2 linked regions of the Magnetospirillum sp. XM-1 genome follow. The protein of the gene in region 2 interacts with the protein of the main gene of each other region in a pairwise test. Links are inferred from orthologs where the notes say so. Each region holds a gene or a part of one and is shown on either strand. Other genes may lie near its edges. The genes, in order: grxD and XM1_RS06720.

Evidence for each region.
Region 1: the proteins of XM1_RS06720 (region 2) and grxD interact in binary tests that used the Escherichia coli proteins (3 or more experiments, as listed by UniProt). The link is inferred for Magnetospirillum sp. XM-1 from one-to-one orthologs.

The regions. Positions count from the first base shown.
Region 1 is NZ_LN997848.1:2,870,848-2,885,652, reverse strand. The notes cover bases 11,950-14,805. They hold grxD (Grx4 family monothiol glutaredoxin), read right to left. Parts: upstream 13,615-14,805; coding sequence 13,285-13,614; downstream 11,950-13,284. Other genes in these bases: purL (phosphoribosylformylglycinamidine synthase subunit PurL), read right to left, coding at 14,128-14,805; XM1_RS13290 (BolA family protein), read right to left, coding at 13,699-13,956; XM1_RS13300 (response regulator), read left to right, coding at 12,767-13,180; rpsD (30S ribosomal protein S4), read left to right, coding at 12,013-12,630. Outside these bases: XM1_RS13360 (tetratricopeptide repeat protein), read right to left, coding at 1-1,233; XM1_RS13355 (bifunctional 2-polyprenyl-6-hydroxyphenol methylase/3-demethylubiquinol 3-O-methyltransferase UbiG), read right to left, coding at 1,271-1,954; XM1_RS13350 (YdcF family protein), read left to right, coding at 1,992-2,528; XM1_RS25230 (methyl-accepting chemotaxis protein), read left to right, coding at 2,597-4,549; XM1_RS13340 (CaiB/BaiF CoA-transferase family protein), read left to right, coding at 4,603-5,811; XM1_RS13335 (PepSY domain-containing protein), read left to right, coding at 5,902-6,366; XM1_RS13330 (septal ring lytic transglycosylase RlpA family protein), read right to left, coding at 6,413-6,811; XM1_RS13325 (septal ring lytic transglycosylase RlpA family protein), read right to left, coding at 6,938-7,219; cimA (citramalate synthase), read left to right, coding at 7,522-9,162; XM1_RS13315 (RNA methyltransferase), read left to right, coding at 9,290-10,066; XM1_RS13310 (methyl-accepting chemotaxis protein), read left to right, coding at 10,186-11,859. UniProt on the Escherichia coli protein: Monothiol glutaredoxin involved in the biogenesis of iron-sulfur clusters.
Region 2 is NZ_LN997848.1:1,398,548-1,413,362, reverse strand. The notes cover bases 5,787-8,652. They hold XM1_RS06720 (BolA family transcriptional regulator), read right to left. Parts: upstream 7,419-8,652; coding sequence 7,155-7,418; downstream 5,787-7,154. Other genes in these bases: cobS (cobaltochelatase subunit CobS), read left to right, coding at 8,169-8,652; XM1_RS06715 (J domain-containing protein), read left to right, coding at 7,562-8,146; XM1_RS06725 (tetratricopeptide repeat protein), read left to right, coding at 6,254-7,006; XM1_RS06730 (SDR family oxidoreductase), read right to left, coding at 5,787-6,207. In the rest of the region: XM1_RS06765 (electron transfer flavoprotein subunit alpha/FixB family protein), read right to left, coding at 1-635; XM1_RS06760 (electron transfer flavoprotein subunit beta/FixA family protein), read right to left, coding at 638-1,387; XM1_RS06755 (cob(I)yrinic acid a,c-diamide adenosyltransferase), read right to left, coding at 1,484-2,050; LPS export ABC transporter permease LptG, read left to right, coding at 2,152-3,255; XM1_RS06745 (phosphatase PAP2 family protein), read left to right, coding at 3,255-3,977; XM1_RS25205 (cold-shock protein), read left to right, coding at 4,105-4,707; XM1_RS06735 (hypothetical protein), read left to right, coding at 5,037-5,240; more of XM1_RS06730, read right to left, coding at 5,377-5,786; more of cobS, read left to right, coding at 8,653-9,170; cobaltochelatase subunit CobT, read left to right, coding at 9,188-11,077; XM1_RS06700 (sensor histidine kinase), read left to right, coding at 11,080-12,723; mog (molybdopterin adenylyltransferase), read right to left, coding at 12,786-13,325; XM1_RS06690 (heavy metal-binding domain-containing protein), read left to right, coding at 13,484-13,807; XM1_RS06685 (extensin family protein), read left to right, coding at 13,917-14,576; XM1_RS06680 (PhoH family protein), read right to left, coding at 14,621-14,815. UniProt on the Escherichia coli protein: Transcriptional regulator that plays an important role in general stress response. Has many effects on cell morphology, cell growth and cell division. Acts by regulating the transcription of many genes, including dacA (PBP-5), dacC (PBP-6), ampC and mreB.

The sequences.
Region 1 (14,805 bases), 1.5 Mb from region 2 along the record:
CTTGTCCACCTTGGCGGTGGGATTGCCCTGCCAGACGAGGCCGACCCGCATTCCCTCCCGTGAGCCGAGGCGCTCGGCCCAAAGGGCGATCCTGGCGGAATCGGCCGCCAAGTAGGGTGCCGGGGCCGGAACGGCATCGGCGGTGACGCCCAGCAGGCGCGGCAGGCTCAGCATCGGGGCATGGACGTCGAAGTGCGGGAGGGCTTCGCCCCGCGCCACGATCTCGACGCCGGGTAGGCCGTCCAGCAGCCGCTTCAGCGGCTTTTGCACCACCACGACCACCTTCCACCCCTGCTTCGCCAGCAGCGGCGCGAAGCGGATGAACTGGATGGTGTCGCCCAGGCCCTGCTCCTCCCAGATCAGGAGGGTCCGTCCCGCCGCCGCGTCTCCGGTCCAGGCGGGCTGGGAATAGGTGTCGGCGGTCTGGACCGTCTGCCAGCGCCATTCATATTCGCGCCAGCCCTCGGCGAACTCCCCGGCCCGCAGCAGCGAGTGGGACAGGTTCCAATGGGCGGCGGCGTAATCGGGGCGAAGCGCGATGGCCTGGCGATGGGCCGCGATCGCCGGCAGGGTCTGCCCATCATCCTGGAGAGAACAACCCAGGTTGTAGTGCAGTTCCGGGTCTTGGGGATTCATGGCTATGGCCTTCTCCAGCATGGAGATGGCCTCGGCGATCCGGCCCAGGGCATTCAGGGTGAGGCCCAGGTTGTTCTGCGCCATGGAAAAATTCGGCGAGATCCTCAGCGCCTGCTCGAAGCAGGCCCGCGCCTCGTCCAGCCGCCCCTGGGCGCGGTAGACGTCCCCCAGGGCGTTCCACGGCGCCGGCGCGGTTGCCTCCGCTTCGGCCATGTCCCGGCATTTCTCGAACACCGTCGCGGCTTCGTCCAGTTGTCCGAGCCCCCTGAGCGCCAGGCCGAGATTATAGTGCTGGCCCCAGTCATCGGGCCGGGCCGCCACCGCCTTCCTGAAATTGATGGCGGCCAGGGAGAAGCGCGACAGCGCCAGCTGCGCCTCGCCCAAGGTGATCACCGCCTGGATGCGTCCGGGGTCCTGCTTGACCACCTTGCCCAGCAATTCCACGGCCCGCTCATGGTCACCCTGGCGAAAGGCCACCGATCCCAGGATATGCATGGCCGCCGTGTTGCGGCGGTCGATGGAGAGCATGCGCTGGCACTCGGCGGCGGACAGATCCATGTTGCCGTTCTGAAAGGCTTGGACCGCCCGCTGAAACATGGACTGAAGCAAAGCCGGGTTGTTCATCCCTCGGGTCCTATTCCTTGCGCAGCAGGTTGACGCGCATGGGCTGTTCGAAGGCGAAGCCGCCGTCCTCGGCCGGCTTGGCCAGGCGGGCGAAGCGTTCGCGCATCTCGGCGTCCAGTTCGACGAACTTGGCCTCGCGCTCGGTGTTGGCCGAGACGATCTTGTCGCGGAAGGCGTCGTAATCCTTGAGCACCATGGGATGCAGGTAGGTGAACTCGCTCTCCTCCTCCAGCCCATGGACCCAGGCGCCCTTGACCGAGGCCAGCGCCGCCCCCCTCACCCAGGTCTCGTCGTCGATGGGCTGCACCGCCTCGAAGAAGGCGCCCCAGGGCAGCGGTTCCGAGACATAGACCTCGCCGCCGGGCTTGAGCACCCGGGCCGCCTCGGCCAGGGCCTTGGCCTGGAAGGCGATGGGAATGTGATGCAGCGAGTTGAAGAACACCACGGCGTCGGCGCTTTCGTCGTCGGCGGGCAGCGCCTGGCCCACGCCCTCGACGATCTCCTCGTCGGCCACTTTGGCGGCGGCGCGGGCCTTGGCCAACTGGCGCGGGCTGCACTCCACCCCCAGCACATGGGCGCCAAACCGGGCCATCAGGCGCGCCAGCGCCCCATCGCCGCAGCCCACGTCGATGACCCGCTTGCCTTCCAGCCCCAGGGTCTCCACGATGACGTCGGTGTTGCGGCGCTTGTCCATGGCACTCTCCTTGTAATCCGTTGCCCACAGTTAAGAGATGTCCGCCACTCCTGTCGATAGCCCTTTCGACGCCGCCATCGTCCTGGGCGCCATGGTGCGGCCCGACGGCAGCCCCAGCCCGGCCATGGCGCGGCGGGTGGCGCGGGGCGTCCGGCTGATCGAGGAGGGCCGGGCCGTCCATCTCCTGATGAGCGGCGGCGCGGTTCGCCACCCGGTGCCCGAGGCCCATGTGATGCGCGACCTCGCCCTTCGGGCCGGCATCCCGGCCGAGCGGCTGCATGTGGAGGACGTTTCCGTCAACACCATCGGCAACGCCCTGCTGTCGCGCGCCCTGGTGGAGACGCGGGGCTGGAGGCGTCTGGCCGTGGTGACCGACGCCTGCCACATGGCCCGCTCGCTCTACGTCTTCCATCGCCTCGGCCTGCCGGTCAGCCCCGCTCCCGCCTGGCCCGAGACCAGGCCGGGACGGGAGTGGTACGCGGCCTGGCTGCGCGAGGCTTTCGCCATGCCCTGGACAATCGCCAGGGTTGAGAAACTACTTTTTTCCCGTTGCATACCAAAGCCACTTGTATAGGACCGGGCGCTCCCAAAATACATAGCCGGACGGCTCAACCCCTGTTGCCACAGCACTGCGGGGTTCCCATGAACAGACTGACCATCCGCGCCCGCATCGCCATCCTGACCGGTGCGTCCATCACGGCGATGATCGCCCTGGCGGCCGTGATGTTCTGGGCCGTCGCCACTCTTGACGAGCTGGATCGCCACGCCAAGGCCTTCGGGGCGGTCGCCAACCTCGGCAAGGAACTGCGCATCGCCAGCCTTGAAGCCAGGAGGAACGAGAAGGACCTTCTGCTGCGCCGTGACGCCAAATACGCGGAGCAGGCGGCCAAGGCCTCCGACGCGGTCGTCGCCTTGGCCGCCGACCTTGAAAAGCGCCAGGAAGCCGCCCCGGTGGCCGGTCTGGCCCAGGCCGTCCGGACCGGCATGGCCGCCTATCGCAAGCAGTTGGACGAACTGGCCGCCAACCTGACCATCGCCGGCATGAACGAGCGATCCGGGCTGCAGGGCCAACTGCGCCAGGCGGTCCACAAGGTGGAAAGCGCCCTCGAAGCCCAGGGGCAATCCGAGCTCATGCGGCACATGCTGATGCTGCGCCGGCACGAGAAGGACTACCTGCTGCGCGGCCAACCCGAGCTGCAGGCGAAGCTTGAAGCGGAACACAAGGTCTTCCTGGACGTCCTTCAGCGCTCCGGCGTGCCCGCCGCCCAGAAAGCCGAACTGAAGGACCTGATCGACGCCTATCTCGCCGACGCGGTCAAATTGATCGGGGCGGACCAGATCGTGCGCAAGGACATCGCCGAACTCAGCGCCATCTATTCCGCCTTTTCCCCCAACTTCGACAAGATCGTCGAGTTCGCCGACCGCGAGGGAGTCCGCGTCGCAGAGGAAGATGACGCCATCCACCGCCGGGTGATCGGCGTGGCCATGGGACTGAGCCTGACGGCGGGAATGGTGTTCGTCGTCCTGGCCTTCTTCGTAGGCCGTTCCATCGTCCGGCCGGTTCGCGGCATCACGGGGGTCATGAGCTCGCTGTCTGGCGGCGACCGGACGGTCAGCGTCCCCTATACCGATGGCGCCGACGAGATCGCCGACATGGCCCGTTCGGTGCAGGTGTTCAAGGATGGGCTGATTCGCGCGGAACAGCTGGAAGCCCAGTCCAAGGCCGAGCAGGAGCGCGAAGTGGCCCGCGGCCGCAAGCGCGAGCTGCTCACCAATGATTTCGACGTGATGATCCGCCGGGTGATGTCCAAGGTGGACAGTGCGGTGCAGAGCGTCCACTCCACCTCCACCAGCCTGCACGCCGCCGCCGAGCAGACCTCGCGCCAGAGCGCCGCCGTCGCGGCGGCCGCCGAGGAGGCCACCGCCAACATCCAGACCGTGGCCTCGGCGGCCGAGGAACTGGGCGCCTCCACCCACGAGATCAGCCGCCGGGTCCAGGACACCACCCGCATCACCCAGGAAGCCGTGGACGGGGTGCAGACCGCCGACGCCACCGTGGAGGGCCTGTCCACCGCCGCCCAGAAGATCGGCGAGATCGTCAGCCTGATCAACGACATCGCGGCCCAGACCAACCTGCTGGCCTTGAACGCCACCATCGAGGCGGCGCGCGCCGGCGAGGCGGGCAAGGGCTTCGCCGTCGTCGCCAACGAAGTGAAGCACCTGGCCACCCAGACCGCCAAGGCCACCAGCGAGATCGCCGAGCAGATCGGCGGCATTCAGTCTTCCACCCAGAACGCCGTCAGCGCCATCAAGACGGTGGGCGCCGCCATCGCCCGGGTGGACGAGGTGGTGTCCTCCATCGCCGCTGCGGTGGAAGAGCAGAACGCCGCCACCCAGGAGATCGTGCGCAACGTCCAGGAAGCCGCCAACGGCAACCAGGAGGTCACCAGCAACATCGCCGAGGTCTCCTCGGCCGCCCAGATGACCGGCGAGATGGCGTCGAACATGTACAAGGTGGCCGAAGCCCTGGAGGAATCCGGCGACAGCCTGGGCCGGCACGTGGAAACCTTCCTGGGCAACGTCAAGACCGTCTAGATCGGCCAAGATCGGCCATGGTATCAAATCGGCTCCATTGCCAGCGAGACACCATGGCCCAGCCCAAGCGCCCCCTGGACGGCATCCGCGTCCTCGACGTCGCCACCTTCATCGCCGCGCCCTACGCCGCCGCCATCCTGGGCGAGTTCGGCGCCGAGGTGATCAAGGTCGAGCAGCCCCAGGGCGGCGACACCTTCCGCCGCTTCGGCTCCATCACGGAACGCGACGGCGATTCGCTGATGTGGCTGTCCGAAGCGCGCAACAAGGATTCCGTCACCCTGGACCTGCGCAAGCCCGAGGGCCGCGAGTTGTTCCTCAAGCTGGTCGCCAAGACCGACGTCATCGCCGAGAACTTCCGCCCCGGCACACTGGAGAAATGGGGCCTGGGCTGGGATGAGCTGCGTCGCGTCAATCCCGGCCTGATCCTGCTGCGCATCTCGGGCTACGGCCAGACGGGTCCCTACAAGGACCGGCCCGGATTCGCCCGCATCGCCCATGCCTTCGGCGGCCTGTCCTATCTGGCGGGCATGCCGGGCGACGTGCCGGTGACGCCGGGCTCCACCTCGCTGGCCGATTACATGAGCGGCCTTTACGGCGCCATCGGCGTGCTGCTGGCGCTGCGTCACAAGGACGCCACCGGCGAGGGCCAGGTCATCGACCTCGCCCTCTACGAATCCGTCTTCCGGGCGCTGGACGAGATCGCCCCGGCCTACGCCATGTTCGGCAAGGTGCGCGAGCGTGAAGGCGCCGGCACGGTCAACGCCTGCCCCCACGGCCACTTCCGCTGCGGCGACGGCAAGTGGGTGGCGCTGGCCTGCACCACCGACCGCATGTTCGCCCGCCTGTGCGAGGCCATGGAACGGCCCGAACTGGCCGATGCCGCCAAATGGGGATTGCTGCGCCACCGCCTGGCCGAACGCACCGACGTGGACGCCCTGGTCGGCCACTGGACCGCCACCCGCCCGCGCGAAACGGTGATGGAGCTGTGCCTGGAGTTCGAGGTGCCGGCGGCTCCCCTGAACACCATCGCCGACATCTTCGAGGACCCGCAATTCCAGGCGCGCGGCAACCTGCAGAATGTGGCCGATTCCGTCCTGGGCAGCGTGGTGGTGCCCGGCGTGGTGCCCAAGCTGTCGGCCACGCCCGGCCGGGTCGAAACCCTCGGCCCCCGCCTGGGCGAGGGCAACGGCCGGGTCTATGGCGGCTTGCTGGGCCTGAGCGAGACGGAAATCGCCGCGCTGAAGGGCAAGGGCGTTATCTGAACGCCGCATGAACCGGCGGTTCAGCTCCGGTTGGGGTGGGTTGAGGCACACTGTCCTCAGTTGAATGCCTCACCAATCGGAGACACCGCCATGTTGACCAAGACCTCCCTGATCGCCGCCGCCATCGCCACCCTCGCCCTGGGCTCGGTCGCCCAGGCCAAGGACAAGCCGGCCGGCGATGCCCTGCCCCCCGCCGTGATCCTCAACCAGATGGTGGCCGACGGCCATGACCTGCGGGCCCTCGACCGCGAGAACGGCCGCTATCTCGCCACCGTGCGGGCGCCGTCGGGCCAGTTGGCCACCTTCTCGGTGAACGCCCGGACCGGCGAACTGCTGCCCGAACCCGCCCGCCTCGACAGCGCCACCACGCCGGAAGTCGGCGCCAACGCGGTCAAGGCCATGCTGGCCGCCGCCGAGCAGGGCCACTGGAACCTGTCGGAACTGGAATGGAAGAAGGACAGCTACGTGGTCGAGGCCCGCGACGACGGCGGCGCCAAGGCCCACTTCCAGGTCGATCCGGCCACCGGAACGGTGACCAAGGCCATCCACCGCTAAGCCGGAACGAAAAAGCCGGGGCCGGCGCGGCCCCGGCGCTCTTTCGTTATTCCGTCCGCCCGACCACCTGCATCCTGACCGGCACGGCGCCCTGGTGGCTCATGTGAAGCCGCCGGGCCGCCGCCCGCGACAGGTCGATGGAACGACCGGCCACGAAGGGGCCACGATCGGTGACCATGACGATCACCGACTTTTTCTTCTTGTCCTGCCGGGACACCTCGACCAGCGTGCCGAAGGGCAGCGTCGGATGGGCGGCGGTCAGAGCCTTGGGGTCGAACTTTTCACCACTGGCGGTGCGGTTGCCCTTGAAGCCAGGGCCGTACCAGGACGCGATGCCGTAGCTTTCGCCTCCCAGACCCGCGGATCCAGCCATCTCAGCCGAGGCTGGAAGAGACGCGGCCGACACCACAATAGCGGCCAACGCCGCGATCTTGAGCGTCTTCATCGTTTCAATCCTGCATCCTGCCTGCATTGAAGTGCGGGGCATTCTGCCCAGGCTTTCCTAACGACCGGTGAACAGGTAGCAGATTAAGAATGAATTGTAAATATATATTGAATATTTGTTAACACTCTACTCGGCGAAGCCGATCACCCGCAGCGAGACAAGGCCGGTTCCCTCGTTCACCAACCCCAATCTCCTGGCCGCGGCCTCGGAAAGATCGACGATCCGTCCGCCGCCCGGCCCCCGGTCGTTGACGCGGACCACCACGGCCCCCCGGCGCTCGGGGCGGGAAACCTCCACCAGAGTGCCCATGGGCAGAACGGGATGGGCCGCCGTCAGATCAGAGGGATCGAAGCGCTCGCCGCTGGCAGTCTTGCGGCCGCGATATTTGGCTCCATACCAAGACGCCATTCCGATTTCTGCAGAATCGCCTTGTATACTTGCAATGTCTTGCCCCATGCATTCGAATATAGGTGACATTGACAAGCTAATTGCTATCGCGGACATCAACGTACGCACTGGCGACACCATTGTGATTTCCTTCACAATTCGACATGAGTTAATGACCATTCATAATTCATTCTCAACTTATCCTCCGTGAGACTCATCACAGTTCGGAACAGGAAAAAAGCGGTAAGCCCTTGCCCAATACCCCCCGGATGGGGCATGTTTCCTCTCTTTCCCACTGTTTTTTCGGGCGGATCGAGATCGTCATGGCCGAGCGCGTTTACCTCTACGACACCACGCTGCGCGATGGGGCGCAGACCCAGGGAGTGGATTTCTCCGCAGCCGACAAGGTGCGGATCGCGCGCGAGCTTGACCGAATCGGCATCGACTACGTGGAAGGCGGCTGGCCGGGGGCCAACCCCACCGACGACGCCTTCTTCGCCGACCCGCCCGCCTTCAAGCGCTCGCGGCTGACCGCCTTCGGCATGACGCGCCGCGCCGGCCGTTCGGCCGACAACGATCCGGGGCTGAACGCCCTGCTGGTCACCCCGGCCCGCGTCACCACCATGGTGGGCAAGAGCTGGGACTTCCAGGTCACCGTGGCGCTCGGCATCGAGCTGGACGAGAACCTGCGCATGATCTCGGATTCGGTGAAGCACGCGCTGACCAAGGTCGACGAGGTGATGTTCGATTCCGAGCACTTCTTCGACGGCTACAAGGCCAATCCGGCCTATGCCCTGTCGGCGGCCAAGGCCGCCTATGATGCCGGCGCCCGCTGGGTGGTGCTGTGCGACACCAACGGCGGCACCCTGCCCCACGAGATGCGCCGCATCGTCGGCGAGGTCATCGCCGGCGGCATCCCGGGCAGTCATCTCGGCGTCCACTGCCACAACGATTCCGACACCGCCGTCGCCAATTCCCTGGCCGCCGTCGAGGCCGGGGTGCGCCAGATCCAGGGCACGCTGAACGGGCTGGGCGAGCGCTGCGGCAACGCCAACCTGATCTCCATCATCCCGGCCCTGATGCTGAAGATGGGCTTCGACACCGGCATCGCGCCGGAAGACCTGAAGAATCTGGTCTCGGTGTCGCGCGCCCTGGACGAGGTGCTGGACCGTACCCCCAATCGCGGCCAGCCCTATGTGGGCAAGTCGGCCTTCGCCCACAAGGGCGGCCTGCACGTCTCCGCCGTGGCCAAGGACCCCAAGTGCTACGAGCACGTGGACCCGTCGGCGGTGGGCAACATGCGCCACATCGTCATGTCCGACCAGGCGGGCCGCTCCAATCTGGTGGCGCGCCTGACCGAGATCGGCGTCGACCTCGATCAGGTCAAGCGCGAAAGCCTGGTCCGCGTGGTCGAGCAGATGCAGGTCACCTTCGACGCCCGCGAGGCCACCGACCTGGTGGATCTGGTCAAGCGCCTGGAGCACGAGGGCTACGCCTACGACCAGGCCGCCGCCAGCTTCGAGCTGCTGGTGCGCCGCGCCTTGGGCGAGGTGCCGGAATACTTCCAGCTGGAACGCTACCGCGTCATCGACGAGCGCCGCCGCAACGCGGTGGGCGAGTGGATCACCCTGTCGGAAGCCACCGTCAAGGTCGAGGTTGGCGGCACGGAATACATGGAAGTGGGCGAAGGCACCGGCCCCGTCCATGCCTTCGACGTGGCGCTCCGCAAGGTGCTGACCCGGGTCTATCCGGCGCTCACCGCGCTGGAGCTCAAGGACTATCGCGTGCGCATCACCGAAAGCACCGTGGGCACCGCCGCCAAGACCCGCGTCACCATCGAAAGCGAGGACGACAAGGGCCATCGCTGGACCACGGTCGGCGTGCACACCAACGTGCTGGAAGCCTCGCTGGAAGCCTTGCAGGATTCCATCACCTTCATGCTGTTCCGCTTCAAAGACGAATAGTATCGGCGAGCCTTCGGGCTCGCCGTATGCGCCCCTTAGCCTAAGCGCTCGCCTCCGCTCGCCTGGCCGCCGCCTCAATGGCGGGGAGATGCCCGCGAACGGATTACCTAAAGGTTTCGCAGGCATCATGACCGACTCGACCACCCCCCCCCGCGGCCCGGCCATCATTCTCGTCCGGCCGCAGCTGTCCGAGAACATCGGCACCGCCGCGCGGGCCATGCTCAATTGCGGGCTGACCGACCTGCGCATCGTCGCACCCCGCGCCAACCCCCTGGACGAACGCGCCATCGCCGCCGCCTCGGGCGCCGACAAGGTGCTGCTGGGCGCCAGGATCGTCGAGCACACCAAGGACGCGGTGGCGGACCTCAACCGGGTCTGGGCCACCACGGGCCGCGACCGCTACATGACCAAGCCGGTGGACACCCCGCGCGAGGCCGCCGGCCATATGCGCAATCTGGATTCGGAAGGGTTGCGCACCGGCGTGATGTTCGGGCCCGAGCGGACCGGCCTGGAGAACGACGACGTCGCCCTGGCCGACACGGTGCTGACCGTACCGCTCAATCCCGATTACTGCTCGCTCAACCTGGCCCAGGCCGTGCTGCTGATCGGCTACGAATGGTTCCAGGCGGGCGTTTCCGGATCGCTGCCCGCCATGACCAAGGGATGGCGCGATTCCGGCCCGGCGCCCAAGGAAAAGCTGGTCCACTTCTTCGAGCACCTGGAACGCGAACTGGACGAATGCGGCTTCCTGCGCATTGCCGACAAGCGGCCGGTGATGGTGCGCAACATCCGCAACATGTTCCAGCGCGCCAACCTCACCGGCCAGGAGATTCAGACCCTGCATGGTATCGTCCATGAACTGGTGACCTACCGCCACAAGAAGGGCAAAACAGAATCATCCTAAATTTCGGTTTTCCACATCAGACAAAATCCATATGTGGATCACCGCAATTGTCCAGCATCTGTGCTTTTGACTATTAGTCCCCTTAATAACGAAAAATATTCGTCAATCAGGGGGCACTAATGCTGCAACGCATCAGGTTCGGCGCTCGTCTATCCATACTTTTGATTATCGCCACATCATTACTATTGGTGATCGGCGGCACCGGCATGCTGGGCGGCAAGCGCGTCGCCGGCGGCCTGGAGGCCGTCTATGGCGAGCGGGTGGTGCCCATGGGCCAGCTGGCCCGCGTGCTGGATTCCGTCCACCGCATCCAGGGCGCCGTCGCCACGGTGATGCAGAGCGAAAGCCGCCTGACGCTCGAGCGCATGGCCAAGGACATCGAGGCCATGGATGCCGAGGTGGATGCGCTGTGGAAGTCCTACGCCTCCGACAGCCGCAGCGCCGAGGAGAAGGCCGCCTTCCAGTCGGCGCTCGACGCCTACCGCGCCTCCTACCGGCTGACGCTCAAGCAATTCGGCGACGGTGACGCCTTCGGCGCCCGCGAGACCATGACCGAGGAGACCACCGGCCGCTACAACGGGGCCACCGCCGCCGTGCGCGCCCTGATGGACAAGGAGATCGGCCTGGCCAAGGACGAATTCCTCTCGGCCATGGACACCTATCAATCCACCAGCACCGCCTCGGCCTGGGTCATCGTGCTGGGCGTCCTGGCCCTGGGCGGCCTCACCCTGGCGGTGACCCGCTCCATCACCGTGCCGGTGAAGGACGCCATCGCCATCATGGGGCGGCTGGCCGGGGGCGATACGGGGGTGGAGGTGACCGGCACCCACCGTCGCGACGAGATCGGCGACATCGCCCGCGCCGTCCAGACCTTCAAGGACCACGCCGTCGAGGTGGAGAGCTTGCGCCGCGCCCAATTGGAGGCCGAGCGCAATTCCAGCGAGGAGCGCCGCCTCGCCCGGGTGCGCATGGCCGACGAGTTCGACGCCAGCGTGCGCGGCATGGTGGACTTCGTCACCACCGCCTCGGCCCGCATGGAAGAATCGGCCCGCACGCTGCAGGGCATGACCCAATCGGCGGGAAACGACGCCGCCTCGGTGGGCCGGGCGGCCCGAACCGCCTCGTCCAACGTGGATCAGGTGGCCGCCGCCGCCGAGGAACTGACCGCCTCCATCGCCGAGATCAGCCGCCAGGTGGCGGAATCCACCTCCATCTCGCGCGAAGCCGTGGCGGAATCCGAGCGCAGCAACCGCATCATGTCCGGCCTGTCCCACGCCGCCGGCCGCATCGGCGACGTGGTGCGCATGATCAACGCCATCGCCGCCCAGACCAACCTGCTGGCGCTTAACGCCACCATCGAGGCGGCAAGGGCCGGCGAGGCGGGCAAGGGCTTCGCCGTGGTGGCCGGCGAGGTCAAGGGACTGGCCAACCAGACCGCCCGGGCCACCGAGGAGATCTCCGAGCAGATCGCCGCCATCCAGGCCGAGACCTCCAAGGCGGCGGACGCCATCGCCCATGTCAGCGTGGTCATCGAGCGCATGAGCCATATCGGCGTCGCCATCGCCCAGGCGGTGGAGCAGCAGGCCGCAGCCGGCGGCGAAATCGCCCAGAGCGCCGAACAGGCGGCACGCGGCACCACCGACGTCACCCGCAGCCTGGGCGACGCCGTGACGGCGGTGTCGGCGGCGGGGACGTCGTCGTCCGACGTGCTGGAGACGGCGCGGCAGCTATCTTCCGGCGCCGCCGGCCTCAGCCGGGCGGTGGAAGGCTTCCTCGCCAAGATTCGGGCTTGAAAAAGCGCTGCCGATCCGTATAGTGCGCCCCTTCTCCTCCCGAGAAAGCGGGTGGCCGGCCGTTTGGCGCGCCCACCCCTCCCCGCCTCCCCAGGCGGACCAGGACTATCGGGACAACCCAATAGGCTGATCAATTCGGCCAGAAGGAAGACCATGAGCAAGCGTATTGAAGCCAAGTACAAGATTAATCGCCGCCTGGGCGCCAATCTCTGGGGCCGCTCCAAGTCCCCGCTGAACCGCGGCAAGGAGAACCCTCCCGGCCAGCACGGCCAGCGCCGCAAGAAGCCGTCCGATTTCGGCACCCAGCTGATGGCCAAGCAGAAGCTCAAGGGCTACTACGGCAACATCAGCGAGAAGCAGTTCCGCCGTCTGTATGACGAGGCCGTGCGCCGCCGTGGCGACACCTCCGAGAACCTGATCGGCCTGCTGGAGTGCCGCCTGGACGCGGTGGTCTACCGCCTCAAGTTCGCCCCCACCCCGTTCGCCGCCCGCCAGCTGGTCAACCACTGCCACATCCTGGTCAACGGCAAGCGCGTCAACATTCCGTCGTACCGCGTCAACGAAGGCGACGTCATCTCGGTGAAGACCAAGTCCAAGGACATGGCCCTGATCCTCGAGGCCGCCCAGTCCGGCGAGCGCGACGTCCCCGACTACATGGAAGTCGACCACAAGGAGATGAAGGGCAAGTTCGTCCGCATCCCCAAGCTGGGCGATGTCCCCTATGCCGTGCAGATGGAACCGAACCTCGTCGTCGAATTCTATTCGCGCTAAGGTTCGCCCACCGGCGACAAGACACGGCCCGGAAGCAGTTCCGGGCCGTTGTTTTTTGCGCGGAAAGCGAACGACTTTCCCGCAGAAGTAGTTTCAGCTATACTGAGTCCCGATTGGACTTTCGGCGAAGGCAAACGTGCGACACCTCAAGGTGCTGATCGTCGAAGACAATGTGGCCGATGCGCGGTTGCAGCAATTCGCCCTGGGCGCACAGGTGTTCGACTGCGCCGTGACCTGGGTCGATTCCATCGATGGGGCGGTGGAGCATTTCAATCGGAGAATCGAGGAGACCGGCGGCGCGGACACCGACGTGGTCCTGCTGGACGGCATGGTGGGAAGCGAGGACGCCTCGGAACTGCTGATCTACATGAAGCTCGATCCGCTGCTGAAGGACGTTCCGGTCGTCGTCACCACCGGTTCCCGGGACCCCCGCCGGCATGAAGCCTGGATCACCCAGGGGGCCGAATCCGTCATGCAGAAATGCTTCGAGATCGAAGACCTGGAAAGCGGCCTGTCGGCGCTGGAGGCCTACGCCAGGGACGTTGCCTAGGGATCTAATTCCCCCCCTCCCCCAGCCCAAGGCTGGAGGAGGGAGAAAAAGCAAAACGGCCCGGAAGTCGCCTTCCGGGCCGCTTATCCTGAATAGGAAGGCGCCTAGGCGCTGGCGACGCCCTTGTCGGCCATCAGCTGCTTCAGCTCGCCCGATTCGGCCATCTCGCGCACGATGTCGCAGCCGCCGACGAACTCGCCCTTGACGTAGAGCTGCGGCAGGGTCGGCCAGTTGGTGAACTGCTTGATGCCTTCGCGCAAGGAAGGATCGACCAGGATGTCGATGCCCTTGAACTTGACGCCCAGATTGGTCAGCACCTGCACCACGGCGGCGGAAAAGCCGCACTGCGGGAACATGGGCGTGCCCTTCATGTAGAGGACCACATCATTCTCGGAAAGGTCCTGGCGGATGCGGTCGAAAACGGGATTGCTCATCGGTCGAATTTCCTCGGAATATGGATCGTGACGGATCGTGGTTGAGATGTAGGCAGCACAGCGCCGGGGCGCAAGCGCGCCAGCCTAATCCTTGGCGAAATCGGGGGCGTTGTCGGGGGTCGCGGTCTGCAGCGCCATGGCGTGCAGCTGGCCGCCCATCTTCCCCTGCATGGCGGCGAAGACCATCTGATGCTGGGCGACGCGGCTCTTGCCGCGGAAGGCCTCGGAAATCACCAGGGCCGAGTAGTGATCGCCGTCGCCGCGCAGATCCTCGATGATCACCTTGGCATCGGGAATCCCCTCGCGAATCAGGGCTTCGATCTCATTGGCTTCCATGGGCATGGCGTATCTTTCCTAATGCTCCCCTTCCGCGATCACAATACGGGGCCGCACCAGCGCCCGCAACAGCGCTATGGCCCCATGGAACGAAGGGCTTCCCGCCAAAGGAAAAGCCCTCTCACCCGCAAGGGATGAGAGGGCTTTGGTTCCGCGCGAGACGAGGATGCCGTGGCCTCAGTGGCCCGACATTTCCTCGCCCATATAGGCGGGCAGCCAGCCTTCGTTGGCCTCGGCCAGTTCATAGACCGGCACGGCGCGGCCGCCGACGCTGATCACCGAACCGCCGGTCTTGCCGATGACGCGCGCCGTGGTGTCGTGCTCCGCCGCCTCTTCCAGCACGCTGGCCAGATCGTTGTCGGAGACTTCCAGCACGTAGCGGCCCTGGTCCTCGCCGAAGCACCAGGCGTGCAGCGGCAGATTGTGGGGCGCGTCCAGCTTGGCGCCGATCTTGTCCGCCGACGCCATGGCCATCTCGGCCACCGCCACCAGCAGGCCGCCATCGGAGACGTCGTGGCAGGCCTGCACCAGGCCGTCGCCGATCAGCTGGCGGACCAGCTCGCCGGCGCGGCGTTCGCGATGCAGCGCCACGGGCGGCGGGGCGCCGTCCTCACGCTTGGCGATCTCGCGCAGGTAAAGCGACGAGCCCAGCCAGCCCTTGGTCTCGCCGATCAGCACGATGGACGAGCCGGCGCGCTTGAAGGCCACGGTGGCGGACTTGTTGACGTCCTCCAACAGGCCGACGCCGCCCACCGCCGGGGTGGGCAGGATGGCGTTGCCTTGGGTCTCGTTGTAGAGCGAGACGTTGCCCGACACCACGGGGAAGTCCAGCTCCACGCAGGCCTGGCCCATGCC
Region 2 (14,815 bases):
AGGTGGAAGTTGTCGCCCGACTGCATGCCGCGACCGCCCGAGATGATGATGCGGGCCGCAGTCAGCTCGGGCCGCTCGGACTTGGACAGCTGGCTGCCCACGTAGGCGGACAGGGCCGGATCGGCGGCGGAAGCAACCGCCTCGACCGCAGCGGAACCACCTTCGGCCTTGGCGGCCTCGAAGCCGGTGCCGCGCACGGTGATCACCTTGACGGCATCCTTGGACTGCACGGTGGCCAGCGCGTTGCCGGCATAGATGGGACGCACGAAGCTGTCGGCCGACACCACCCCGGTGATCTCGGAGATCTGGGCCACGTCGAGCAGCGCCGCGACGCGGGGCGCCACGTTCTTGCCGCCCGTGGTGGCGGGGGCCAGAATGTGGCTGTAACCGCCGGCGAGGCTCACCACCAGGGCGGCCAGGGGCTCGGCCAGGGCGTTGGCGTAAAGCGGCGCGTCGGCGGCCAGCACCTTGGCGATTCCGGCGATCTTGGACGCGGCCTCGGCCACGGCGCCGATGCCCGACCCGGCCACCAGCACATGGATGTCGCCGCCGATCTTCGACGCGGCGGAGACGGTGTTCAGCGTGGCGGCCTTGAGAGCGCCGCCCTCGTGCTCGGCAATGACGAGAACGGTCATGATCAGATCACCTTGGCTTCGTTCTTGAGCTTGTCCACCAGGGCGGCCACGTCGGCCACCTTGATGCCGGCGGAGCGCTTGGGCGGCTCGGCCACCGAAAGGGTCACCAGCCGGGGCGCCACGTCGACGCCCAGGTCGGCCGGGGAAACCGTGTCGATGGGCTTCTTCTTGGCCTTCATGATGTTGGGCAGCGAAGCGTAGCGCGGCTCGTTGAGGCGCAGGTCGGTGGTCACCACCGCCGGCAGCTTCAGGCTCACCGTCTCCAGGCCGCCGTCGATCTCGCGGGTCACCGTGATGGACTCGCCCACGATCTCCACCTTGCTGGCGAAGGTGCCCTGGGGACGGCCCAAGAGCGCGGCCAGCATCTGGCCCACCTGATTGCTGTCGTCGTCGATGGCCTGCTTGCCCAGGATGATCAGGCCGGGGGCCTCCTTGTCCACCAGGGCCTTCAGGACCTTGGCGACGCCCAGGGGCTGAACCTCGTCATCGGTCTGGACCAGGATGCCCCGGTCGGCGCCCATGGCCAGCGCGGTGCGCAGCGTCTCCGACGCCGCCGCCGGGCCGACGGACACCACCACCACCTCGGTCGCCTTGCCGGCTTCCTTGAGGCGCACGGCTTCCTCGACCGCGATCTCGTCGAACGGATTCATGGAGAACTTGACGTTCTGGGTCTCGACACCCGAACCATCCGACTTCACCCGGATCTTCACGTTGTAGTCGATCACCCGCTTGATCGCGACCAGGACTTTCATTTGTCTTTCAATCCTCTAATCCGGAGTGCGGATAAATCGGCATCGCCGGGCGGAATTTGCTATTGCATCGCACAATATGACGAGAGGTTAGGGTTGTCAACGCGCACCCCCCGGCACCCAAAGGACGTCGGCGGCGCCATTGCCGTTGGCGAGGCGGGCCAGGACAAACAGCAGGTCCGACAGACGGTTGGCGTAGATGATGGCGGCGGGATTGACCGCCTCGGCCTCGGCCAGGGCGACCATCAGGCGTTCGGCGCGGCGCACCACGGTGCGGGCGTGGTGCAGGTGGGCGGCCAGCGGCGAGCCGGCGGGCAGGATGAAGGACGTGAGCGGCGCCAGCTTCTCATTGGCCGCATCGATCTCCGCCTCCAGCCGGTCCACCTGGGACTGGACGACGCGCAGGCGCGTGCCCTCGGCCTCGTCGGCGGCGGCCGGCGTACACAGGTCGGCCCCCAGGTCGAACAGATCGTTCTGCAGCAGCTCCAAGAGGCCCATCATTTCGGGACCGGCATGCAGGCGGGCCAACCCGATCACCGCATTGGCCTCGTCCACGGTGCCGTAGGCCTCGACCCTGAGATCGTGTTTGCCCACCCTGGCACCATTGCCCAGTGAGGTCTTGCCCTTGTCGCCCGTCCGGGTATAGATGCGCGTCAGCGTGACCATCGCCTCGTTTCCTTGCTGTCTGCTTGAAAAGGTTTATGACACGGGGAGGTGAGAAACCTCTATACTCGGCTTTCATCGAACGGCATCGAATTTCCGGCACCATGCGTCTATCCCCCATCATGAGCGGCTATATCGGGCGTCAGTTCGCCTCGGCTTTCGCCACGGTGCTGATGGTGATTCTGGGGATCATCTTGCTGTTCGACGTCATCGAGCTGATCCGCCGCGCCGCCGCCCGCCCCGATCTGGGCATCGCCCCCATCCTGCTGATGGCGTTCTTCAAGCTGCCGCAGATGCTGCACACGGTGCTGCCCTTCGCGGTGATGATCGGCGCCATGGTGTGCTTCTGGCGCCTGACCCGCACCCACGAACTGGTGGTGGCCCGCGCCGCCGGCATCTCGGCCTGGCAGTTCATCACGCCGGTTCTGTTCGTCGCCGGCATCTTCGGCGTATTCGAGATCACCGTCTTCAACCCCATGGCGGCGGCCATGTACGGCCGCTACGAGCGCCTGCAGGACGAGCTGCTGGCCAACAGGCCCAGCGCCTTCGACCTGTCCGAGGGCGGGTTGTGGCTGCGCGAGCCCCATAACGACGGCGAGATGGTGGTCTATTCCGAATCCGTGCGCCAGGAAGGCCTCGTCCTGCACATCAAGGACGCCCAGTTCTTCCTGTACGACCGCCCCGACCACTTCCACCAGCGCATCGCCGCCGAGAGCGCCTCGCTGGTGGACGGCACCTTCGAGGTGCGGCGCGCCTGGGTGATGGAAGGCGGCAAGCCCTCGGTCTTCCTCGAGCAGCTGCGCATTCCCACCCAGCTGACGCTGTCGCGCATCCACGATAATTTCGCCGCGCCGGAAACCCTGTCCTTCTGGCAATTGCCGGGATTCATCCGGTTCTTCGAGCGGGCCGGCTTCACCGCCAACAAGCATCGCCTCTACATGCAGTCGCTGCTGGCCTCGCCGGTGCTGTATTGCGGCATGGTGCTGATGGCGGCGGTCTTCTCGCTGCGCCCCAACACCAGGTCGGGCGGATTGCTGGCCCGCATCGGCGCCGGCGTGGCGGCCGGCTTCGCCGTCTACTTCTTCTCCAAGGTGATCTACGCCCTGGGCCTGTCGGCGACCCTGCCGCAGACCCTGGCGGCCTGGACGCCGCCGGCGTTCGCCGGCCTGATCGGATTGTCGGGGCTGTTCCACCTCGAGGACGGTTGATGGCGCCTGGCCTGCTGCGCAACCCCTGGACCTGGGCAATTGCCGCCCTGGTGCCCCTGGTGCTGTTTCCACGCATCGACATCGGCGTCTCGGCCCTGTTCTTCGATGCGACGACCCGCAGCTTTCCCTTCCGGGTTCACCCCCTGGGGGAATTCGCCCGCAAGACGCTGCCCATCTTCCTGTTCGCCGCCGCCGGATTGATCGGCCTGGCCGGAGCCGTCTCCTTGCTGCTCAGGCGTCCGGTGGCCGGCATCCGCCCACCCATGGCGCTGCTGGTGGTGGCCTCCCTGGCGCTCGGCCCCGGCCTGGTGGTCAATATGATCCTCAAGGACAATTGGGGACGGGCGCGGCCCTCGACCATCACCGAGTTCAATGCCGGCTACCAGCCGGACCGCCGCTATACACCGGCCCTGGCCATGTCGGACCAGTGCGAGGACAATTGCTCGTTTCCCTCGGGCCATGCGGCGCTGGGCTTCTGGACGGTGTCGCTGGCCCTGCTGGCCCCGCCCGGCCGCCGTCGTGCCGCCATGGCCGCCGCCTTCGCCTTCGGCGCCGCCATGGGACTGGTGCGCATCGCCCAAGGCGGGCACTTCATTTCCGACGTCGCCTTTTCCGGCGTCATCGTCGTCGGGATCAGCATGGGGTTGTACCGGCTGATTCGCCCCGATCACCGCAGTGCAGCACAAAAAAATAGTCATTCAGAGGCCGTTGACGCCCCGTAAGCCCCTATGCGGACGCCTGATTCTCAGGTAATGATATAGGTTCAGGCTGACCTTGGCGCGCACGGGCCGGGCGGAATGCCCTCGCGTGGGTGCGGGGGATTTTGTTTACTTACGACGAGAATGACACATGGCATGGAACCGAGATAATCATGGCAGGGGCGAGCGCGGTCGCGGTCGTCGGGACGACTTTGGCGAACCGGCTTTCGATCCGCGCCCGTCGCGGCCGATGGCACCGAGCTCTTTTGACCGTCAGATGGTCAGTCAGGCGAACGTCAGCGCCACTGTGAAGTGGTTCAATGCCTCCAAGGGCTTCGGCTTCGTCGCCCCCTCCGATGGCAGCCCGGACGCCTTCCTGCACATTTCCGCTCTCGAGCGCGCCGGCCTGACCCAGGTCGCCGAAGGCGCCACCCTGGTGGTGGATCTCGGTGCCGGCCAGCGCGGCCCGCAGGTGGTGATGGTCCATGAAGTGGACAGCACCACCGCCACCCCGCGCGCCCCGCGCCGGGAAGAGCGCGGCCCGACCCAGACCGTCGAAGGCGTGGTCAAGTTCTTCTCGGCCGAGAAGGGCTTCGGCTTCGTCGCCTGCGACGAGGGCGGCAAGGACGTGTTCGTTCACGTGAAGGCGCTGGAGCGCTCCGGGATCAAGACCCTGGAATCCGGTCAGCGCGTTCGCGTCACCACCACCCTCGGGCTCAAGGGCCCGCAGGCGGATACGGTCGCGATCCTCTAGGTCGTAAAGCCAGGCCCTCCCCCCCCTATACGGAGGGCCTGGTACGATCTCGAGGAATTTCGCTTGATCCGAATCCGGCATTCTGGTACCACAATGCTCATTACTGCTTTGTCTCCCTGAGATTGGGCGGGACACGGTGATGAGCCGGGTCCCGCCACTTTTTTTACCCCCCCCGAAATTTTGTTGCGCCCGCCACCTTGTTCACGCAAGTAAGTGGTAACCGCATCCATGCTGCATTGCACAAAAACCTGTCGCATTCCGCCCCCGATTCGGTGCAGACTGTTTCTCGAGGGGATGCCTGACCTAAGGACTTGGGCGAGGAATTTGGAATGCTTGGACCCGCGGAACTTCGCGAAATCTACGACTGCCTCAAGGGCATGGGACTGGAGCCGGTGCGCGTCGCCGATGGCCGCAGCCCCTATATCAACCCCGCCTATGCCGCCGGCAAGGCCCTGACCAAGGCCGTGCGCGCCGCATCGCCCCTGCCCGTCGTGGTACCGCCGGCCGCCGGGGCCCCCGACAAGGCGAAGTAGGGGCGCCCAAGCCAAATCCGGCTACGTCGGATCAGAGCGGCACGCGCCAAATCGGGACCGTCTCTTCGTGTCATGGCCGGGCTCGCCCCGGCCATTCACGTGGAGGCGGGCGCCAGGAAGGCTTGCCGGCCTGGCATCACAGGCAGCTCCGCAGCCCCTCGCGGTAGGTGGGGTAGAGCAGGCGGACGCCCAACTCCCGCTTCATCCGCCCGTTATCCACCCGCTTGTTGTCGGCATAGAAGCTGAGCGCCATGGGCGACAGGGTTGCCTTAGCCTCTTCCCAGGCGATTTCCGGCGGCGGCTCCGCCCCCAGCAGGGCGCAGGCGTGGGCGATGACGTCCTGGGGCGGCGCGGCGTCGTCGTCGCACAGATTGTAGATTGCGCCGGGATGGGGACGGGCCAGCGAGGCCCGTACGGCGGCGGCGATGTCGTCCACATGGATGCGGCTGAACACCTGGCCGGGCTTGACCACCCGGCGGGCCTGTCCGGCGCGCACCGTGTCCACCGCCGAGCGGCCGGGACCGTAGATCCCCGCCAGCCGGAAGATGTGAGCGCCCAGGGCCCGCCAGCGCGTCTCGGCGGCCAGCCGCCGGCGCGAACGGTCGAGGCCGGGATTGGGCGGCGTGTCCTCGTCCACCAGCCCGCCGCCATGGTCGCCATAGACGCCCGTGGTGGAGAGATAGCCGATCCAGGCGGGAGATGCCGCCCGGATGGCGCCCTCCATCTGGTCGAGCACCGGATCGCCGTCGGCATCGGGCGGCACCGAGCACAGCACCGCGTCGATTCCGTCCAGGCAATGGGGCGGCAGCGGGTGCTGGCGGTCGAAGGGCAGTACCCGGACGCCCGGACAGTCCACCGCCTCGCCCGAGCGGGTGGTGCCGGCCACCTCCCAGCCCGCCTCGACCAGCCGGCGGGCGATCACCCGGCCGGAAAAGCCCAGCCCGAACAGGAAAAATCGCTTGGCCATCTCTCTTTCCTTGCACCGTCCGCACAATCGGCGAGACTACCGCCCCATGAGACCATACGCCATCCCCCTGCTGCTGTTGCCGCTGCTGTGGCTGCCCGCCCCCGCCCCGGCCCAGACCATCGATTCCAAGATGGAATACCGCACCTGCCTGAACCTGGCCCGCGCCAAGCCCGACGAGGGCTGGGAAGAGGCGCTGGCCTGGGCGTCGCTGGGCGGCGGCGAGCCGGCGCGTCATTGCGCGGCGGTCGCCCTGATCGGGCTGGGCAAGTACGAAGAGGCGGCCAAGCGCCTGGAAGCCCTGGCCTCCTCCAGCCGGCGCGAGGAAGCCATGCGCGCCGAGATGCTGGCCCAGGCCGGACAGGCCTGGCTGCTGGCGGGCAAGCCCCAGTTGGCCCTGGCCGCCCAGGACACCGCCCTGAAGCTGGTGCCCGGCCATCCCGAACTGATGCTGGACAAGGCGGTGACGCTGGCCTCGGCCAACCATTACGCCGAGGTGGCGGAATTGCTGAGCGCCCTATTGAAGACCCAGCCCAACCGCATCGAGGCCATGGTGCTGCGCGCCGTGGCCTACCGCTATCTGGACAAGCTGGAACTGGCCAAGGACGATCTGGCCCGCGCCCTGGTGCTCGACCCCACCTTTCCCGACGCGCTCTTGGAGCGCGGCATCATCCGCCGCCTGGAGGACGACCAGGCCGGCGCGCGCGAAGACTGGATGAAGGCCATCAACGCCGCCCCCGAAAGCTCCGCCGCCGACACCGCCCGGCGGAACCTGGAGATGATGGACGTCAAGGTGAAGTAAGGGACAGCGTCATGGCCGCGCTTGACGCGGCCATCCACGCGGCTCCGCAACAATGTTATCGGACGCGGCGAATCCCGCAGAGCCCTATGGATGCCCGGATCAAGTCCGGGCATGACGGAATCGGGGAAGAAGCCTTTCGCGACGGCGCTTACAGCCGCCGCGCTTCCTCGTCCTTGGTGAGCGTGGTCAGCGCCAGGGCGTGAACCCGGCCGGCCAGTTCCTCGGCCAGCAGGGCGTTGACCATGCGGTGACGCTCCACCCGGCTCTTGCCGGCGAAGGCCTCGGAGACGATTTCCAGGCGGAAATGGCTCTCGCCCTGCGGATTGTGCCCGGCATGCCCGGCATGGCGGTGGGATTCGTCGATGATGTCGAGCCTGGACGGAGCCAGCCCGTCCTCGAGTTTCTTGCGCATCACCGGTGTCACCTGCATTTCCATACCCTCATGCCGATTTGAACCCTCCCCAATTGGGGCCAGTCGGGCCCGCCGTCAAGAGGCGGTTCGACAGGGGCGCAATTTCCGCTCACGCCTTGCCTTGGCGCTTTCGAGCCTCCATTATGAGCTTTGCCATGAAAGCGACCAACGCCCGCAGATCCTGGCGGCCGGCCTTCGGCCCCGCTCCGGCGCAACCGGCCACCCGCCGCTGCGACCATCCCGGCTGCGCGCTGGAAGCCGAATACCGCGCCCCCCAGGCCCGCGACCGGCTGACCGACTACTACTGGTTCTGCCTGGACCACGTGCGCGAGTACAATTTGGCCTGGAACTACTACGCCGGCATGGGCGCCGAGGAGATCGAGGCCGAGCTGCGCAAGGACACCACCTGGCAGCGCCCCACCTGGCCGCTGGGCATCCAGGGCGCCAAGCGCAAGTTCGCCTATACGATCCACGATCCCTTCGAGGTGTTCGAGGATGCCGCCACCGAGGAGGCGCGGCCCAAGGCCCGCGTCCCCACCCCGGAGGAGGAAGCCATGGCGGTTCTCGAGCTTAACCCGCCGCTCACCGCCGAGACGCTGAAGGCCCGCTACAAGGAGCTGGTCAAGCAGCACCATCCCGACGCCAACAACGGCGACAAGGATTCCGAGGAGCGCTTCAAGCGCATCAACCACGCCTACAACACCTTAAAGCTCAGCCTGAGCCAGTAAGCAGCCCCCCAAGGACGAGAGTATGACCTCCAAGACGCAAAGCCCGCTTGCCTCCGACCATCCGCTCGCCATGCCCGACACCGAGGTGTCCGCCCGCGAGGTGTTCGGCATCGACATCGACATGATGGTCCCCGCCTTCTCGGTGGGCAGCGAGCATGTGCCCGACGTGGACCCGGCCTACCGCTTCGATCCCGACACCACCAAGGCCATCCTGGCGGGCTTCGCCTATAACCGCCGCGTCATGGTCCAGGGCTATCACGGCACCGGCAAGTCCACCCATATCGAGCAGGTGGCGGCGCGCCTCAACTGGCCGTGCATCCGCGTCAACCTGGACAGCCATGTCAGCCGCATCGACCTGATCGGCAAGGACGCCATCGTGGTCAAGGACGGCAAGCAGATCACCGAATTCCGCGAAGGCATGCTGCCCTGGGCCTTGCAACACCCCTGCGCCCTGGTGTTCGACGAATACGACGCCGGCCGCCCCGACGTGATGTTCGTGATCCAGCGCGTCCTCGAGGTGGAGGGGCGCCTGACCCTTCTCGACCAGAACCGGGTGATCCGGCCGCACGCCGCCTTCCGCCTGTTCGCCACCGCCAACACGGTGGGCCTGGGCGACACCACCGGGCTCTATCACGGCACCCAGCAGATCAACCAGGGCCAGATGGACCGCTGGAACATCGTCGCCACGCTGAACTACCTGGCCCATGACGACGAATGCTCCATCGTGGTGGCCAAGCTCAAGGATTACGACACCCCCGAAGGCCGGGATCTGGTGTCCAAGATGGTCATGCTGGCCGACCTCACCCGGTCGGGCTTCATGAACGGCGACATCTCGACGGTGATGAGCCCGCGCACGGTGATCACCTGGGCCGAGAACACCCGCATCTTCGCCGACCACGGCTACGCCTTCCGCGTGACCTTCCTCAACAAGTGCGACGAGGTGGAGCGGCCCATCCTGGCCGAGTACTACCAGCGCTGCTTCGGCACGGACCTGCCCGAAGGGCCGGCCCGCATGCTGGCCTAAGGGCCTGGGGAGAGATCTTGCAGCAAAACCCCACGGGTAAGGACGGCAGCAGGGGCGAAAGCATCGGCGACACCATCCGCCGCGCCACCGCCGCCACCCTGAAGGCCATGTCCGGCAAGCCCGAACTGGATGTGGGCTTCGCCGCCGGCAACGGCAGCGTGAGGGGCGCGGAAATCCGCCTGCCGGCGCCGCCGCGCACCATTTTGCCTTCGGACCTGGCCCGACTGCGCGGCACCGCCGACGCCATCGCGCTCCGGCTGCGCTACCACGACGATTCCGTCCATGTGCGCCGCATGCCGCAGCTGCCCGACGCCCGCAAGATCTACGACATGGTCGAGCAGGCCCGGGTCGAGGCGCTGGGGGCGCGGCTGATGCCGGGCGCCGCGGCCAACATCGCCGAGGTCCTCGAGGTCAAGGCCCGCGCCGAGGGCCTGGACCGCGCGGTCAAGCGCGAGCAGGTGCCGCTGGCCGACGCCATGCGCCTGATCGCCCGCGAGATCTTCGCCGGGCTGGAGCCGCCGCCATCGGCCCGTGCCGCCGTGGATCTGTGGCGCGACGAGATCAAGGCCAAGGCCGGCCCGACCCTTGATTCGCTCAAAGACCTGCTGCGCGACCAGGAAGCCTTCGCCAAGGGCCTGCACAAGCTGCTGCACGATTTGGATTTCGGCACCGACCACCCGTCGGAATCCGACGAATCCGAGAATTCCGAACAAAGCGGCCAGGAGCAGGACGCCCAGGGCGCCGGCCAGGAAAAGGAAGGCGAGCAGGAGGGCCAGGGTCCCCAGCAGGAAGGCGACACCCAGGCGCCCGGCTCGTCGGAAGGCAGCGGCGAGGACCAGGGCGAGGGCGACGGCGAGGAGATGATGCTGACCGGCACCGGCACCGAGGAGCCGGGCGGCCCGTCCAAGCAGGTCCAGGAGCAGCTCTCCAATTCCGCCGCCATGCAGGACCGGCCCTACAAGCCCTACACCACCCAGTTCGACCAGATCGTCACCGCCGAGGATCTGTGCGAATCGGAAGAGCTGAACCGCCTGCGCCGCCAGTTGGACCAGCAGCTCTCCCACCTCCAGGGCGTGGTGTCCAAGCTGGCCAACCGGCTGCAACGGAAATTGATGGCGCAGCAGACCCGCAACTGGGACTTCGACCTGGAAGAGGGCATGCTCGACACCGGCCGGCTGGCGCGCATCGTCGCCAACCCCATGCATTCCCTGTCCTTCAAGATCGAGAAGGACACCAATTTCCGCGACACCGTGGTCAGCCTGCTGATCGACAATTCCGGCTCCATGCGCGGGCGGCCCATCACCGTGGCGGCCATGAGCGCCGACATCCTGGCCCGCACGCTCGAGCGCTGCGGCGTCAAGGTCGAGGTTCTGGGCTTCACCACAAGGGCGTGGAAGGGCGGATCGGCCCGCGAGAAGTGGCAGGCCGAGGGCAAGCCGACCAATCCCGGACGGCTCAACGACCTGCGCCACATCGTCTACAAGGCGGCCGACGCCCCCTGGCGCCGGGTGCGGCGCAATCTCGGCCTGATGCTCCGGGAGGGCATCCTGAAGGAAAACATCGACGGCGAGGCGCTGATGTGGGCGCATGAACGCCTGATCGCCCGGTCGGAACAGCGGCGCATCCTGATGGTGATCTCGGACGGCGCCCCGGTGGACGATTCCACCCTGTCGGCCAATCCCGGCAATACGCTCGAAAAGCACCTGCGCGACGTCATCGCCTATATCGAGAACCGCTCGCCGGTGGAACTGGTGGCCATCGGCATCGGCCACGACGTCACCCGCTACTATCGCCGCGCCGTCACCATCATGGACGCCGAGGAGCTGGGCGGCACCATGATGCGCCAGCTGACCTCCCTGTTCGACGACGAGGCCGAGGCGCCGGGCGGCCGGCGCCGGGCGGGCTGACCATGAACGGCGGCAGCGTGGATATTTCCCATCCAGGCCGCACGGACAAGGAATCCGACGCCCCCCGCCCGTCGCGCCTGCCGCAGCCCAGGCTGCTGCTCGGCCTGATCACCGCCATCGCGGTGCTGGGCGGCATGGCCGGGCTGGGGACGCTCACCTGGTTCGACCATCAGGTGGCCCTGGCCGACTGGACCGCCAATCTCAGCCTGTCGGCCCGGCTGGTGGAATCCCACACCCGCGCCGCCTATGGCACCGCCCACGCCAATCTCGGCATGGTCGGCGACCACGTGGCGGGCCGGCCGCTGGCCAGCCTCAGGAACTCCCGTTCCGAGCAACAATGGCTGGCCTCGGTCCTGGGCAGCCTGCCCTATGGAATCGGCATCGCCATTCACGATGAGCGGGGCGACCCGGTGCTGGCCCATGACAGCCTCGGCCTGTTCGCCGCCAATGCCGCCCACCGCGACCACTTCATCGTCGCGCTGGCCCAGCCGGGCCGCACTGTGATGAGCGCCGTGGTGCCCGGACGGGGCGATCAGGGCCGGGTGATCATCTTCAGCCGCGCCATCCAGGACCCCACGGGCCGCACCGTCGGCGTGGCGCAAATCGCCTTGAAGACCGACTACTTCATCGATTTCTACCGCGATCTGCAGCCCGATCCCGGCTCCATCTTCCTGGTGTCGCGCCTGGATGGCGGATTGGTGGCGCGCTATCCCATGCCCGACGCCACCTTCACCCGTTTCGACACCTCCAAGGCACCGTTCACCCACTTCGCCAAGGCGCCGTCCGGCCTGTACCGCTCCGCCTCGGTGGTGGACGGAATCGAGCGGCTGGTGGCGTACCGCAACCTGCCGGACCTGGACATGGTGGTCACCTCGGGCATTCCCACCGAACTGGCGTTCCGCGAATGGAGCATCCGGACAAGGCGCAACGTGCTGCTCTTCGCCACCGCCATGGCCCTGCTGCTGGTGCTGGCCGCCATCACCGGCGAGAGCCTGCGGCACGAGGCCCGCCTGCTGGCCACCGGCGAGCGCCGCACCCGCGAGCTGATCAACGCCCTGGCCGAAAAGGACGTGCTGTTCCAGGAAGTCCACCACCGGGTGAAGAACAACCTTCAGGTCATCTCCAGCCTGCTGACCATGCAGTCGCTGCACGTCACCGACGAGAAGGTCAAGGAGACGCTGAAGGACGCGCTGGACCGCATCCATTCCATGGGTCTGGTGCATCAGACCCTGTACGAGCGCAACCTGGCCTCCAACGTGGATCTCGGCACCTATTTCGGCAAGCTGGCCGAGGCGCTGGCCGGGTCCTATTCCGCCTCGCCCGGCGGCGTCACCGTCGAGGTGGAGGTGGAGGGCACGCTGGACCTGGAGCGCGCCGTGCCGCTGGGCATGCTGGCCAACGAGGTGCTGTCCAACGCCATGAAGCACGCCTTCTCGGACGGACGGCGCGGCACCATCTGGGTCACCCTGGTGCGCGAGGCGGGCGAGTGGCACTTCACGGTGCGCGACAACGGCGTGGGCATGCCGGACAAGCCGGGACGCGGCATCGGCATCGGCCTGATCCGCGCCCTGGCCCGACAACTGGGCGGACGGTCCCACATCCTCGTCGACGAGGGCACCGTGGTGTCGGTGACCTTCCCGGCGTGATGGGGCGGGGACGCCCGCGCTCCGGGTTCTCGATGGGGCGCGGGCGTCCCGCCCGCTTTCCCCTACTTGGCCTTGGGCCGGAAGGCCTTGCACACCGAGGGATCGGTGTCGATGAAGGGGCCGCCGATCAGGTCGATGCAATAGGGCACCGCCGGCATGACGGCGGTCAGGCAATCGGCGATGGCCGAGGGCTTGCCCGGCAGGTTGATGATCAGGCTTTTGCCCCGGATTCCCGCCGTCTGGCGCGACAGGATGGCGGTGGGCACCACCTTCAGGCTTTCGGTGCGCATCAGTTCGCCGAAACCCGGCATCATCTTGTCGCACACCGCCTCGGTGGCCTCGGGCGTCACGTCGCGGGGCGCCGGGCCGGTGCCCCCCGTGGTGACGATCAGGGCGCAGCCCTCTGCGTCGGCCAGCTCCTTCAGCGTCGCCTCGATCAGCGCCTGCTCGTCCTCGATGACGCGCGCCACCGGACGCCAGGGCGTGGACAGGAAGCGGTTCATCTCGGCGATGATGGCCGGTCCGCCCTTGTCCTCGTAGATGCCGCGGCTGGCGCGATCCGAGATGGTGACGACCCCGATGGGGACGGGCTGTTCGGTCATGGCGAATTCTCCCAGAGCCTGATCCGGTCGATACGACCGGATCAGGCTCAATCCGAATTGAGCGAGAGCAAGATTCACGCATGAATGCGATCTTGCTCTGGAAAAGGATCACGGAGTGTGATGACCTCGACGAAACCGGTCAAGAGCGCGAGGGCAGCATGATCATCACCACCACAGATTCCGTCGAGGACAAGCGCATCACCGCCTATCTCGGCATCGTCAGCGGCAGCGCGGTGATGGGCACCAACATCTTCCGCGACATGCTGGCCAGCGTGCGCGACATCGTCGGCGGCCGCTCGGGCTCGTACGAGAACGTCCTGCGCGACGCCAAGGACGCCGCCCTGGCCGACCTGCAGGCCCAGGCCGCCCAGATGGGCGCCGACGCGGTGGTGGCGGTGGACCTGGATTACGAGACCATCGGCGGCGACGGCAAGACCATGCTGATCGTCTCGGCCAACGGCACCGCGGTAAAGCTCGGTTAACCATACGTTAAGACTTACAACGGGTTCCGGGCTGTTTTTGAGATATCCCGTGACTTTCCGGCCGCAATTGCGCTAGATAATTGGATTCTCGCGCTGCGGAACCGCGACCTTGTCCAAACGCCTCGCCTTTGCCGTCCTGACCTTGGCCTTGCTGGGCGCGTGCTCGTCGCCGCCGCCCCGGCCCGCTCCGCCGCCGCCCATCCTCGACCCCGATTCCGCCTGCCTGAAGGATTTGCACGACCGCCGCGTGGCCTTCGAGCCGCAAGCGGCGACCGGCGCCGGCTCGTGCTCCATCGCCAATCCCGTCAAGGTGACCGCCGATTCCGGGACCAGCTGGAACCGCCCCGGGGTGATGTCGTGCTCCATGGCCCGGGTGGTCGACCGTTTCGAAACCCAGGTGGTGCAGGCCGCCGCCCAAAGGATCCTCGGGCAGCGCGTCGCCAAGCTCCACCACATGGGAACCTACAACTGCCGCAGCCGACGCACCGAGACCACCGTCGCCTCGGCCGACATGGGCAGCAAGGGTGGGCGACTGTCGGAACACGGCAAGGGCCAGGCCATCGACATTGGCGGCTTCGAGCTGGCCGACGGCACCATGATCTCGGTGAAGAAGGACTGGCGGGGCGCCGGCAAGAGGAGCGAGTTCCTCCAGGCGGTGGCCCGGGCGTCGTGCGAGCACTTCAACGTGGTGCTGACGCCCAACCACAACAAGCTGCACGCCGACCACCTGCACCTGGACATCGGCCCGCACAAGCTTTGTTCCATGTGAGGAAGCCCCCCGGCCGCAAGGCCGAAGGACTTTTCACGAAACCCTTACAGCACTGTCAGCATGCTGGCCACCAGCGGGTGGCGGACGATGTCCTTCTCGTTCAGATGCACCACCGCCACGTCGGGCAGGTCCGACAGCCGCCCCGCGATGTCGGCCAGCCCCGACATGCCGGGCAGCAGGTCGCTCTGGTCCGGGTCGCCGGTCAGCACCATGGTGGAGTGCCAGCCCAGGCGGGTGAG